Regions from separate parts of the Pseudomonas deceptionensis genome, predicted to be linked through region 2. Evidence: riboswitches for the same ligand, from Rfam matches in the RefSeq annotation. Region 2 holds a riboswitch; the other holds the start of a gene.

Region 1 (4,415 bases), 1.2 Mb from region 2:
TCCGCCCCTCGCGATACACCGCTTCAGCGCCACGCCCGCCATTGGGGCTCAGCCCGCGTGCAATGGGCTCTAGCTCTGTGCTGGTCAGCGAGTGGTGGTAGGTATGACCGCGCAGCAGCCCTTCAGGCATTTCCACGGCCTGCAAGGCTAAAGCGGCCAGACGCTTTTGCATCGTCGCCTCCCCTGCCAGCAAGCCCACCAGTTCGGCACGCTGCCCCTCAACATCGGTCAAGGCATCCAGCAAGTAGAGCATGCCGCCACATTCGGCCAGCAGCGGCTTACCGGCTGCGTGATGAGCACGAATCGCCTCGAGCATCGGCGTATTGCGCGACAGTTCAAGATGATGCAGCTCAGGGTAGCCACCCGGCAGGTACAGGCTGTCTGCCTCTGGCAAACAGGTATCGCGAATCGGCGAGAAAAACACCAGCTCGGCGCCCATCGCACGCAACAGGTCCAGACTCGCGCCATAGGTGAAGGCAAACGCCTCATCCCGTGCCACGGCAATCCGCACCCCGGCCAGCAACGGCTCGACCACGACCGGCGCAGGCGCCGCAAACTCGACCGCTGGTGGCAGCGCTACCTCACAGGTGCTGGCCAAAGCATTGGCTGCCGCGTCGAGACGCGCATCCAGATCGTTCAGCTCGCTGGCCTGCACCAGGCCCAAGTGCCGGCTCGGCAGCTCGATCCCGGTCTCGCGGGACAATGCGCCGTACCAGCGCAAACCTTCGGTCAGGCTGCCTTCAAGCAACTGCGCATGGCGCACGGTGCCGACCCGGTTGGCCAGCACCCCGGCAAACGGCAGATCCGGCTGATAGCGCGCCAGGCCCAAGGCCAGCGCTCCAAAGGTCTGGGCCATTGCGGTGCCATCAATCACACCCAATACCGGGACGCCAAAATGACGCGCCAGATCGGCGCTGGACGGCGTGCCATCGAACAGGCCCATCACGCCCTCGATCAGGATCAGGTCCGCTTCACCGGCGGCTTCCCACAGCAGACGGCGGCTTTCATCCGCGCCCACCATCCACAAATCCACTTGATACACCGGCGCACCGCTGGCGCGTTCCAGAATCATGGGGTCGAGAAAATCCGGACCACATTTGAATACCCGCACCTTTCGCCCCTGATTGCGGTGCAATCGGGCCAGGGCGGCGGTAACGGTGGTCTTGCCCTGACCGGAGGCCGGTGCGGCGATCAACACCGCCGGGCAATGACGTGACGCTCTCATACTTCAACACTCACAATTCGATGCCTTTCTGGGCTTTGATCCCGGCCTGGAAGGCGTGTTTGACCACACCCATTTCGGTCACGGTATCGGCCAGATCAATCAGTTCGGGTTTGGCGCCGCGCCCGGTGACCAGCACATGCTGCATCAAAGGGCGGGCTTGCAGGTCGGCGAGCACCTGTTCAAGGTCGAGGTAGCCGTGTTTGAGCGCGATGTTCAGCTCATCCAGCACAACCAGCCCGATGGACGGGTCACGCAGCATCTCGCGGGACACTTCCCACGCGGCTTCGGCAGCGGCAATATCGCGTTGGCGATCCTGGGTTTCCCAGGTAAAGCCTTCGCCCATCACGTGATAGCGCACCTGCTCGGGGAAACGGCGGAAGAAGATCTCTTCGCCGGTGCTGTTGCGACCCTTGATGAACTGCACCACGCCGCACTGCATGCCGTGACCCATGGCCCGGGCCAGCATGCCAAAAGCGGAACTGCTTTTGCCTTTACCATTGCCGGTCAATACCAGCAGCAGCCCGCACTCATTGGGCGAGCTGGCAATGCGCTCATCCATAACGGCTTTTTTGCGCAGCATGCGCGCCTGATGACGTTCGTCGCGTTCGGGGGATTCGTTCATGGCAGCTCTCCGTTGGGGCTCAATAATGCAAACGGGAGGCGGGGGGAATTCATCAAAAAACACACTGCATCGCCCGCCGCGAGAGTGGTGGATGGATCAGGCCGGTCTCCGGGCTCATGAGCGGGCAACTCTTTATACAGAGCACCCTTTTCCACGCGCCTTCCCGTGAAAAAACACAGTGGCACTTAGCGTGACATTCACTCATTTACCGTTGCGGGGGCAGCGCCGGGATCATGGCGGTTGTGTGGGTCAAACACGCCCTCACCGGCTTCCCTGTTTCACTCAGCCAACGTTACGTTGCCGAGCACCTGAAACAAGCCGCGAAGGTTAGAGGGTTGGGGGTGGAGCGTCAATTAAAGGTGGCGCCAATAGGGTTTATACAAAGCAGCGGGCTGAACCTTTGAGGGGCTAAGCTTCTCTATGACTTACAAGACCAAAACTTAACGGAGTTCTTCATGCTCAAGCACCAGCACGCTATTGTCATCGTACTTGCGGCAGGATTGGCTGCCTGCGGCGAGACCTCGACCTTGCAAGTGAGTGATGGCACAGGCCCGTCGCCGAAACTGCCCGAACCCAACAAGACGCTGATACCCACCGTCAACATCGCCCCCGCCATTGGCTGGCCGGCCGGGACCACACCGGTTGCCGCCCAAGGACTGAAGGTCGCCGCCTTCGCCGAAGGCCTGGACCACCCGCGCTGGCTCTATGTATTGCCCAATGGCGATGTGCTGGTGGCCGAAACCAATGCGCCGCCCCAGCCGGATGAGGGCAAGGGGATCAAGGGCTGGATCGCGGGGAAAATCATGGGCCGCGCCGGAGCCGGGGTACCGAGCGCCAATCGGATCACGCTGCTGCGCGATGCGGACCACGACGGCGTCGCTGAAACCCGCTCGGTCTTTCTCGACAACCTCAACTCACCCTTTGGCATGACCCTGGTGGGCAACGATTTGTATGTCGCCGACGCCGACAAGCTACTGCGTTTCCCCTATCAAGCGGGCGAGAACTCCATCAGCGCCCAGCCAACCAAAGTTGTCGATCTTCCGGGCGGGCCGCTGAATCATCACTGGACCAAAAACGTCATCGCCAGCCCCGACGGCACAAAGTTGTATGTGACCGTGGGCTCCAACAGCAACGTGGGCGAGAACGGGATGGACAAGGAGGAAGGCCGCGCCGCGATCTGGGAAGTTGATCGCGCCACCGGCAAGCACCGTATTTTCGCCTCGGGCCTGCGCAACCCTAACGGCATGGACTGGGAACCCAAGACCGGCAAACTCTGGACGGCAGTCAACGAACGCGACGAGATCGGCAGTGACCTGGTGCCTGATTACATCACCTCAGTCAAAGACGGCGGTTTCTATGGCTGGCCCTACAGCTATTACGGGCAGCACGTGGATGTGCGGGTCAACCCGCAAAACCCGGAGCTGGTGGCCAAAGCCATTGCTCCGGATTACGCCGTGGGCCCGCACACTGCGTCCCTGGGCCTCAGCTTCGCCCAAGGCAGCAAGCTGCCCGAGTTTACTGAAGGCGTCTTTATTGGCCAGCACGGCTCCTGGAACCGCAAGCCGCACAGTGGCTACAAGGTGATTTTTGTGCCCTTCGCAGACGGCAAACCTGCCGGCATGCCGATCGACGTGCTGACGGGTTTCCTCAACACGGACGAAAAGGCCATGGGCCGGCCGGTGGGCGTAGTCATCGATAAACAAGGGGACTTGCTGGTGGCCGATGATGTCGGCAACAAAATTTGGCGGGTGTCAGGCAAGTAAACAGGCGGGTTCATCAACTGCGCAAGCGAGCTTGCGCAGGTTTGAATCTGTTTACGGGTTGTGAGCCAGATGCTGCTCGGTGGGCAGCACGCGCTTGGCGTTGAGATAGGCTTTTTGCCAGTAGGCTTTGTCCAGACTGTCCAGCTTGACCGTACCCCCCGTGGCCGGGGCATGCACAAAGCGGCCCTCACCCACATAGATCCCGGCATGGCTGACCTGGGTTCCGCCACTGGTGGCGAAAAACAGCAAGTCGCCTGTTTGCAGTTTGTCTTTGCCAATGCTCTGCCCACTCATCACGATCATTTCGCGGGTCGTGCGTGGCAGCGAGATACCCGCCGCGTCGTTATAGACGTACTTGATCAAACCACTGCAATCAAAACCTGAATCCGGGGTGTTGCCGCCCCAACGATATGGCGTGCCAACCAAACCCAAGGCGCGAAAAAGCACGTCAGCCGCTATGGGCGAAAACTCTTCACTGGGATTGACGAACACCGCCGTTTTTTTCACCACAGGGGGTGGCGGGGTGTGGCTGGCGCAGGCACTGAGCAGTGCTGCTAAAGTCAAAAGTGCAACGCGGGCCATGGTCGACATAAACAGAATGTTCCTGATTCTGGATACGGCAACTCTGGCCGCGAAACCCGAAACCGCGACAGGGGGCACCTTCGCGGTTTCAGGTATTTAACAATGCGACTGAATTCTAGCTGTTAGCAACAGAACTTCAAGTAAGACATTAACTTTACTTGCGGGCTACGACACTCGAAGGAGCCATCGCCAGGGCACGTTTGGCCTCGATAAAGGTCTTGCT
Region 2 (4,415 bases):
CAAGGGAAGACGTCGTAAAGATCGAGGACCCGCGGGTTAACGGACGGCAGCTGTTTGTGATCGGGGATTCGCATGCGGCGGCCTACCGTACGCTGCTTAACAGTGTGTCGCTGACACTCGGGATCAAGGTGGTGGAGTACGAGCAGGGCGGGTGCGCAGTGGTAAGTCTGATGGCCGCCGATCCGCCCGATTGTGCGCAGCGTCAGGAAGCAGATCTGCGTGATATCGAAAGCCGGGCCAGGCCGGGCGACATTGTGTTTCTGGCCTCATTGCGCATGCCGGAGCTGCAAGATGTTGCATTCGATCAGGCCCTGTCCCTGCTGACGCCAGAGAGTTACGCCGCAGCCCTAGCCTCGGCCGAGCTCACGCTGGCGCGGCTGGCGGCCGCAAGCGTCCGGGTTTTGATCGATGCCCCCAAACCACTGTTCAAGGCACCGGCGGCTCGCTGTTCGGACTGGTTCAATCGGATGAACCCGATTTGCGCCGAGGGCCTGACGGTAGAAAGCAGGCAGCTGGAACGGCTGCGCGCTTCACAAATGCAGTTGCTGGACCTGTTGCAGCGTGAGCACTCCAGCCTGACCGTCTGGGACCCGTTCCCGCTGCTGTGTCCGGGCCCTGTGTGCTCGGCCTATGACACCAACGGCCAGCCGCTGTTTTTCGACTCAAACCATCTCAGCGGCCATGGCAATCGGGTGCTGGAGCCGTCTTTCACCGAAGTGCTGCTGAACATCTGGCGTAACAGCTAGTCAGACCCGGTTTTTTGCCTCGATCCACTGCGACATGTATTGGGTACTTTTGTGCTGGTGATGGCGCAACATTGCCCCGGTGAAGTTGTTGCGCCGGTGCTGCTCAAGCCCGGCGCGGCACGCTTCGATTCGCTCTACCAGCGCCGGGCCGTGGGTGCCCTGCAGGTAACGCGCCGCCAGCAGTGCCTGCCCGTGTTGCTGGGCCTGATGCCAGGCCTCGGGGTTCTGGTACAGCTCGACCGCCGCCGCCGCGATTGCGCTGGCGCTTTGCTCGATGGCACCGGCCCACGGCAGATCGCCGTGCATGCCTTCGGCGCCCACGGGGGTGGTCAGGTTGGGTGTGCCGCAGAGCATGGCGTCGGCGATTTTGCCCTTGATGCCTGCGCCAAAACGAAGCGGCGCCATACAGATCCGCGCGTTGCTCATCACCTCAAGGGCGTCTTCAGCCCAGTTGAGTACGTGAAAACCTTGCGCGGGGTTATGCAGCGCAGTGGCTTTGGGCGGGGTGTAAGCGCCGTAGACATGCAGCTGCGCGGCGGGCAGCTGTTGTCGGATCAACGGCCAGATGCTGGTTTTCATCCAGAGCACGGCGTCCCAGTTAGGCGCGTGACGGAAGTTGCCGATGCTCAGGAAGTGCTGGCGCTGTTCATAGGGCACGAACGTTGCGGGCACACTGTCGACCATCAGCGGGCACCAGTGCAGCAGGGCCTTGGGCACGTGGAACTGCTCCACCAACAAGTCGATTTCGTATTCGGAAATCATCAGGTTGAGGTCGCAGCGGTAAATCGCGGCTATTTCCCGCTGCGCGAGGTCTGTGCCGGCCATCTGTTCGAAGGTTTCGCGCTGGGCCGGGGCGAACAGACTGCTGAAATCGTTGAGGTCGGTATCGTGCTTGAGCCGTGCCTTGAGCTGTTGCTGACGGGCGTCGCGCAGGCTTTGCAGGTCGGAGGTTTCCAGCACGCGCAGAGCGTCGGGGCAGTGCTTTTCAACCCTCCAGCCGAACTGTTCTTCCATCATGAAACGGTCGAACAGCACGATGTCCGGGGCCAGCTCAGTGATAAAGGCATCAAAGCTGCTGTTGTTCAGTTCAATGGCGACTTCATCAATGCCCAGCGCGGCCAGGTCCGCCTTGTGCTCGCCAATGCCGGCGGGGCTGCTGAAGGTGATGTGCCAGCCTTGCTGCAAAAAGCTCTCAATGATTTGCATCATGTGCCCACCGGCCGCCGAAGAACGCGGTTCGGGCCACACGTAGCCAATAATCAGGACGCGGGTTGGAGGGGTGGACGGCATGGACAGATCCTTGAAGCGCTGAGGCTGAAAAAAGGCGGCAATTAGAACACAACTGCATGCAGCACCGATCCCTGCAGTCAGGTTTTGCGCGATCCCTGTGGGAGCTGGCCTGCCAGCGATGCCATCACCAGCAGTCTGGCCCCCACAGTAGTCTGTTGACCTGTTACAAAGCACTGCGTAGCCTTGCGCGTTCGAGGTTCTTCGCTATGCGAAGCTAAGAAGGGAACGCGGTATGCCGCGGCTGCCCCCGCAACTGTAAACGGTCAATGATCTTGCCATGCCACTGCGCAACACGCGGGAAGGCGCAAGGTCGGAATCAGCCCTGCTGATACCCAGCCGTAAGCCAGGAGACCTGCCTCGTGACAGATTCTTACTTCAACCGGGCGGGGTGATCCGGTGGCGAATGTTGACCGCACACTGCCTGCGGTCGTCGTCCCGTATGCCCGCCGCTTTGCCAAAGGGCATCCGATGAAAACACTGGCCAAAACTCCCGTCACCATCGTTACCGGCTTTCTCGGTTCGGGTAAAACCACGCTGTTGCGCCATATGCTGGATAACGCCCAGGGCCGTCGCATTGCGGTGATCGTCAATGAATTCGGCGAGCTGGGCATCGACGGCGAAATCCTCAAGCAATGCACCATCGGCTGCACCGAAGAAGAAGCCAACGGCCGCATCTATGAGCTGGCCAACGGCTGCTTGTGCTGCACCGTGCAGGAAGAGTTCTTCCCGGTAATGCGTGAGCTGGTTGCGCGCCGTGGCGACATCGACCATATCCTGATCGAAACCTCGGGTCTGGCCCTGCCAAAGCCGCTGGTTCAAGCTTTCCAGTGGCCGGAAATCCGCAGCGCCTGCACCGTGGACGCGGTGATTACCGTGGTCGACAGCCCGGCCGTGGCCGCCGGCACTTTTGCCGCCTTCCCGGACCAGGTTGACGCCCAGCGCAAGCTCGACCCAAACCTGGATCACGAATCGCCGCTGCACGAGCTGTTCGCTGACCAACTGGCCAGTGCCGACCTGGTGATCCTCAACAAGGCCGACCTGATCAGCCCTGAAGACCTGGCAAAAGTGCGCGCCGAAGTGGCTGAAGAGCTGCCGCCAGCGGTCAAAATCATCGAAGCCAGCAGTGGCCGCTTGCCGTTGGACGTGCTGCTGGGCCTGGGCGCCGGTTCTGAAGACCATATCGATGGCCGCCACAGCCACCACGACCATCACCACGATGGCGATGAGGGTCACGACGATCACGACCATGATGCCTTTGACTCGATCTCCATCGAGCTGCCACAGGGTGAAGAGCGCGTATTGATGGAGGCCCTGACCCAGTTGGTGGTCAAACACGGCATTCTGCGGGTCAAAGGCTTCGCGGCGATCCCGGGCAAGCCGATGCGTTTGCTGATCCAGGGCGTGGGTACCCGCTTTGACAAGCACTTCGACCGCGCCTGGGCTGCGGATGAGTCGCGCGTTACCAAACTGGTGCTGATCGGCCAGGACCTGGACGCCGAACTGCTCGAGTCCACTTTGCGTAAAGCGTTGAGCGAGTAAGCCATGCATCTGCTCAGGACCCAGCCCGGTGGCTTTGTATCGGACGACAATATTGCCGATTTAGGCCAGACCCCCGCCGAGCTGGTGATCCTGTGCAGCGGTGATTCAAGCCTGGCACTGCTGGCCGAAGCGGCGCAGCAGTTGCCTGAAGATTATCCAGCCTTGCGTCTGGCCAACCCGATGCAGGTACAAAACCATGGCTCGGTCGACCTTTATGTCGATCAAGTGCTGCAACACGCCAAGGTGATATTGCTGTCGTTGCACGGCGGCATCGGCTATTGGCGCTACGGCATTGAGCGCCTGGTGCAACTGGCCGAGCGCGGCGTGACGCTGATCCTGGTGCCAGGTGACGACCGTCCCGACCCGGAACTCGCTGCACTGAGCACCGTACCCGCTGAACAGGGCGAGCGGCTGTGGCACTTTTTGCGTCAGGGCGGGCGGCATAACGCACTACAGCTTTATCGTTGCCTGGCCAGCGAATGGCTGGGCCGTGATTACCCATGGGACGAACCACAAACCCTGCCGCGTACCGCGATTTATCATCCGGCCCACGCCAATGCCGAACTCAAGGACTGGCAGGCCGACTGGGTCCCCGGGCAACCGGTTGCTGCGCTGTTGTTCTATCGCTCGCATTTGCAGGCAGCCAACACTGCGTTTGTCGATGTGTTTTGCCAGCGCTTGCTGGCTGCCGGGCTCAACCCCTTGCCGATTGCCGTGGCCAGCCTTAAAGAGCCGGGTTGCATGGCAGTGGTTGAAGCGCTGCTGGATGAAGTGCAGGCCGGGGTCATTCTCAATACCACCGGCTTTGCCCAGTCCAGCCCCGAAGCGCCGCACCTGCGC

What was found. A riboswitch is a leader RNA that binds a small molecule or an ion and turns the genes downstream of it on or off. The one in region 2 is predicted to bind cobalamin.
Region 1: it holds a riboswitch for cobalamin, as region 2 does, so the genes downstream of both, cobO (cob(I)yrinic acid a,c-diamide adenosyltransferase) here and cobW (cobalamin biosynthesis protein CobW) in region 2, are expected to answer to the same signal.

Annotation. Positions count from the first base shown of each region.
Region 1 covers NZ_FNUD01000002.1:2,180,857-2,185,271, reverse strand. Annotated here, with positions in the region: gene BLW11_RS09945 (cobyrinic acid a,c-diamide synthase CobB) at 1-1,225, opposite strand, end outside; gene cobO (cob(I)yrinic acid a,c-diamide adenosyltransferase) at 1,236-1,847, opposite strand; cobalamin riboswitch at 1,930-2,174, opposite strand; gene BLW11_RS09935 (PQQ-dependent sugar dehydrogenase) at 2,303-3,610, shown strand; gene BLW11_RS09930 (C40 family peptidase) at 3,662-4,201, opposite strand; gene BLW11_RS09925 (C40 family peptidase) at 4,347-4,415, opposite strand, start outside.
Region 2 covers NZ_FNUD01000002.1:3,353,870-3,358,284, forward strand. Annotated here, with positions in the region: gene BLW11_RS15325 (acyltransferase family protein) at 1-746, shown strand, start outside; gene BLW11_RS15330 (glycosyltransferase) at 747-2,036, opposite strand; cobalamin riboswitch at 2,214-2,410, shown strand; gene cobW (cobalamin biosynthesis protein CobW) at 2,505-3,575, shown strand; gene cobN (cobaltochelatase subunit CobN) at 3,579-4,415, shown strand, end outside.